Regions from separate parts of the Clostridium omnivorum genome, predicted to be linked through region 1. Evidence: a T-box and tRNA genes for the amino acid it is inferred to sense, from the RefSeq annotation. Region 1 holds a T-box; the other holds one or more tRNA genes.
The links. A T-box is a leader RNA that pairs with one kind of tRNA and senses whether it is charged. The one in region 1 lies ahead of bsdE14_RS06900 (glycine--tRNA ligase), so its partner is inferred to be a tRNA-Gly.
Positions count from the first base shown of each region.

Region 2: it has a tRNA-Gly gene. The T-box ahead of bsdE14_RS06900 (glycine--tRNA ligase) is inferred to sense a tRNA for this amino acid. The anticodon was not compared.

Region 1 is NZ_BRXR01000001.1:1,501,014-1,503,487, reverse strand. It holds gene lysS (lysine--tRNA ligase) at 1-178, shown strand, start outside; tRNA gene bsdE14_RS06905 (tRNA-Asn) at 346-420, shown strand; T-box leader at 559-726, shown strand; gene bsdE14_RS06900 (glycine--tRNA ligase) at 806-2,197, shown strand; gene bsdE14_RS06895 (hypothetical protein) at 2,461-2,474, opposite strand, start outside.
Region 2 is NZ_BRXR01000001.1:1,380,315-1,382,788, forward strand. It holds gene tuf (elongation factor Tu) at 1-1,135, opposite strand, end outside; tRNA gene bsdE14_RS06325 (tRNA-Thr) at 1,221-1,296, opposite strand; tRNA gene bsdE14_RS06330 (tRNA-Gly) at 1,308-1,381, opposite strand; gene sigH (RNA polymerase sporulation sigma factor SigH) at 1,450-2,091, opposite strand; gene bsdE14_RS06340 (NYN domain-containing protein) at 2,165-2,474, opposite strand, start outside.

The DNA.
Region 1 (2,474 bases):
AGAGCTTGGTGATGATGAAGCTTATGTAATTGATGAGGAATTTATGAATGCTCTTGAAATTGGTATGCCTCCTACAGGCGGACTAGGAATAGGTATAGATAGAATAATAATGTTCTTAACTGATGCCTTTTCAATAAGAGATGTTCTTCTTTTCCCAACAATGAAGCCACAACAATAGTTTTTAAAGTGAGGAGAATATCTCCTCACTTTTTATTTTAATTATTAAGTATGAAAAAATTAAAATGTGGAATTCTATTAGCTATAGTGGAAGAAACATATAAGTTTTTTATAAAAAACTATTGCAAAAATATGAAGTTATGCTATAATATTCATTGTGATAAACATTCCGTGGTAGCTCAATGGCGGAGCATTCGGCTGTTAACCGAAGGGTTGGAGGTTCGAGTCCTCTCCACGGAGCCATTTTATTTTTTGAAGTAAACAGAAACATTGATTTTGTACATATTATATATGTGTATAGAATCAATGTTTTTTCATATAATATATCAATGAATATATTGACATAAATCTAAGTTTTGGTAAAATATAAATATAAATTTATAGGTCACAATGAGAAAGAGGAGTAATAGCAGAAATTTTCTAGAGAGGCTGTGGATGGTGAAAACAGCTAAAGGACTGTTATGAACGGCGCTTTTGAGTGAATAATTATGAAAGTAGGGCTAATGCCAAAAAGGGTGGAACCGCGGAGATTATTTTTTCGTCCCTTATGGTATAGGTCTTTTTTTTATACCTAAATTTTTATGTTAATTTTGGTAATAATATAACTATTAATATAGGAGGGATATCAATGGCTGTAGAAAAGACTATGGATAAAATTGTTGCGCTAGCAAAAAGCAGAGGGTATGTATTCCCTGGCTCAGAGATATATGGAGGACTTGCCAATGCGTGGGATTATGGTCCATTAGGGGTTGAATTTAAAAATAATGTTAAAAAGGCTTGGTGGAGAAAATTTGTTCAAGAAAGTCCATATAACGTTGGTGTTGACTGCGCTATTCTTATGAATAGTGATGTATGGGTTGCTTCAGGACACGTTGGAGGTTTTTCTGATCCTCTAATGGATTGTAAGGAATGTAAGGCTAGATTTAGAGCAGATAAACTTGTGGAAGATCATATGACAGAAAATGGAGCTGAAGTAGCTAGTGCAGATGGTTGGAGCAATGAAGAACTAAAGAAATATATAGAAGAACATAATATAGTTTGTCCTAAGTGTGGAAAAAAAGATTTTACAGATATAAGAAAGTTTAATTTAATGTTTAAAACTTATATGGGAATAACTGAAGACTCAAAGTCTGAAGTTTACCTAAGACCAGAAACTGCACAAGGTATATTTGTAAACTTTAAGAATGTGCAAAGAACTTCAAGAAAAAAGGTTCCTTTTGGTATAGCACAAATAGGTAAATCTTTTAGAAATGAAATAACTCCGGGAAACTTTATATTTAGAACTAGAGAATTTGAACAAATGGAACTTGAGTTTTTCTGTACTCCAGGAACTGACTTAGATTGGTTCAAGTATTGGAAGGACCACTGCTGGAATTTCTTACTTTCCTTAGGAATGAAGGAAAGCAATTTAAGAATAAGAGACCATGCTAAAGAGGAATTATCTTTCTACAGCAATGCTACATCAGATATTGAATTCTTATTCCCATTTGGCTGGGGAGAATTATGGGGCATAGCTGATAGAACGGATTATGATTTAAAGAAGCATGCTGAGCATTCAGGAGAAGATTTAAGTTATCTAGATCCAACTACAAATGAAAAGTATGTACCATATTGCATAGAACCATCATTAGGAGCAGATAGAGTAGTTCTAGCATTCCTGGCAGATGCCTATGATGAAGAAGAACTTGAAGGTGGAGATTCTAGAACTGTGCTTCATCTTCACCCAGCATTAGCTCCATTTAAGGCAGCTGTTTTGCCATTAACAAAGAAGCTTTCAGAAAAAGCTAATGATGTATATAGCAAACTTAGTAAAAAATTTAACGTAGATTATGATGAAACTGGAAGTATAGGTAAGAGATACAGAAGAGAAGATGAAATAGGAACACCATTCTGTATTACAATAGACTTTGATACACTTGAAGATAATACAGTAACAGTAAGAGATAGAGACACTATGCAGCAATTCAGAATAAGCATAGATGAGCTTGAAAAGTTTATAGAGAATAAATTAGAGTTCTAAAAAGAGCAAAACCTCCACTGAAATTAACGGTGGAGGTTTTATTTTACAGAAATAAAGTAAAAAAAATACCGAATATCGCTATTCGGTGTAAATGGGGTTTATCATGGGGATATATTATATGTTTAATTTAAATTGGGGAATTAAATTAATGTTTTCCTTACGGTACTGCTAGAGTATAGCACAGAAGGATATTAGTTTTCAATATAAAAGCATAAAGTTTTTATATTAAATATATTCCAACAATTTTGATGATTTTTATTATATTAATAAAATATTA
Region 2 (2,474 bases), 120 kb from region 1:
CGAATCTTAGTCCTTCATCCATAGCTACTTGAGTTATTAACTCAACGTTCATATCGATGTGGTCTCCAGGCATTACCATTTCCATTCCATCTGGTAGTTTGATTGATCCTGTAACGTCTGTTGTTCTGAAATAGAATTGTGGTCTGTATCCATCGAAGAATGGTGTATGTCTTCCGCCTTCTTCTTTCTTAAGTACGTATACTTGACCTACGAACTTCTTGTGTGGATGTACTGATCCTGGTTTTGATAGTACTTGACCTCTTTCGATTTCTGTTCTTTGGATTCCTCTTAATAGAGCTCCTATGTTATCTCCTGCTTGTGCTTCGTCAAGTAGCTTTCTGAACATTTCTACTCCAGTTACTACTGTCTTCTTCTTTTCTTCACTTAGTCCTACTACTTCTACTTCGTCTCCTACGTGAAGTATTCCTCTTTCAACTCTTCCTGTTGCAACTGTTCCTCTTCCAGTAATTGTGAATACATCTTCTACTGGCATTAGGAATGGCTTATCTGTTGCTCTTTCTGGAGTTGGTATATAGCTATCTACTGCATCCATTAATTCAGCTATGCACTTTGTTGCTTCTGCATCTTCTGGATTTTCTAATGCTTTTAGTGCTGATCCTGTTATTATTGGAATATCATCTCCTGGGAAGTTGTACTCGCTTAATAGCTCTCTTACTTCCATTTCAACTAATTCTAGTAATTCTGGATCGTCTACCATATCTGCCTTATTTAAGAATACTACTATATAGTCAACACCAACTCTTGATGCTAGTAGTATGTGCTCTCTTGTTTGTGGCATTGGACCATCTGCTGCTGATACAACTAGTATAGCTCCATCCATTTGTGCTGCTCCTGTTATCATGTTCTTAACATAGTCAGCGTGTCCTGGACAGTCAACGTGTGCATAGTGTCTGTTATCTGTTTGATATTCAACGTGTGCTGTGTTGATTGTGATTCCTCTTTCTCTTTCCTCTGGTGCCTTATCTATTTCTGCATAGTTTGTTGCTTGTGCATATCCCTTCTTGGATAATACTGTTGTTATTGCTGCTGTTAATGTTGTCTTACCGTGGTCTACGTGTCCTATTGTTCCAATATTTACGTGAGGCTTATTTCTTTCAAATTTTGCCTTTGCCATTTTTCTTTTCCTCCTTTTGAGTATGAATTTATGTATTTTTTTCAAATACACTTACCCTGGTGTGTTGTATTTATTATGTATAAAATGGAGCCCATAACCAGGATTGAACTGGTGACCTCCACCTTACCAAGGTGACGCTCTACCGACTGAGCTATATGGGCAATTTTTACTTTGGAGCGGGTGAAGGGAATCGAACCCTCGTAACTAGCTTGGGAAGCTAGCACTCTGCCATTGAGTTACACCCGCAACGTAATCTAGGGAATTCGTATCGATTATTAATTTTACTCTAAGCATATATTTTTGTCAATATGTATTTACTTGGAACTCAAACTTTTTTCTAATTTTCTTTTTACCCTTTGAAGCGCATTATCAATGGATTTAGCATGTCTATTTAAGTCACAAGCTATCTCTTGATATGATTTGCCATCCAAGTAAGAAGATAGCACTTCTAGTTCCAGGTCTGACAAGATTTCCCCAATTTCACTTTCAATATGACTTAGTTCTTCTCTACTTATAACCAATTCCTCTGGGTCAGATACTTTTGCTTCAGATAATATATCAATAAGCGTTCTATCAGATTCTTCATCATAAATTGGCTTATTAAGTGATATATAAGTGTTTAATGGAATATGTTTTTGGCGTGTAGCTGTCTTAATAGCTGTAATAATTTGTCTTGTAACACATAATTCTGCAAAAGCTTTAAATGAGGCTAACTTATCTGGCTTAAAATCTCTAATAGCCTTGTAAAGCCCTATCATACCCTCTTGGTAAATATCTTCTTTATCTGCGCCTATAAGAAAGTAAGATTTAGCCTTTGCTTTAACAAAATTTTGGTATTTATTAATTAAATACTCCTGAGCTCTAACATTTCCTTTTTTTGCTTCGATAACGATTTCTTCATCTAGTTTATATTCAAATTCGTAACTTTTTTTAACAGAACTTGCACATTTTTCCAAAATATCCCCTCCACAGCAAATATCCGCCACACATCTGATTATACATTATAAGTAAATTTTAAGTCAAGGCATTTCAACGACTTCTACGTATTTCTTCTAGCTTTTCCAAAACTTCTCTTTCAATTCTATCCTCTAATGCATGTCTTTTTTCAGAATATTTCTTCCGAGTATTGACCCTTATTCTTTGTTCTGCATCTTTTACCTCATGATAAAATTCTAGCGAAGACATTCTTATAGCACCTCTTTGAAATGCCAATTGCTGTTCTAGAGAGTCTGAAGTAACAACACATACTTCTATTTTTCTTCCCACATTATTTACTGCTTTTTCGATAAAACTATCTGCGGTTGCACCCTCTTTAGTGAAAACTACCATAACATTTTCA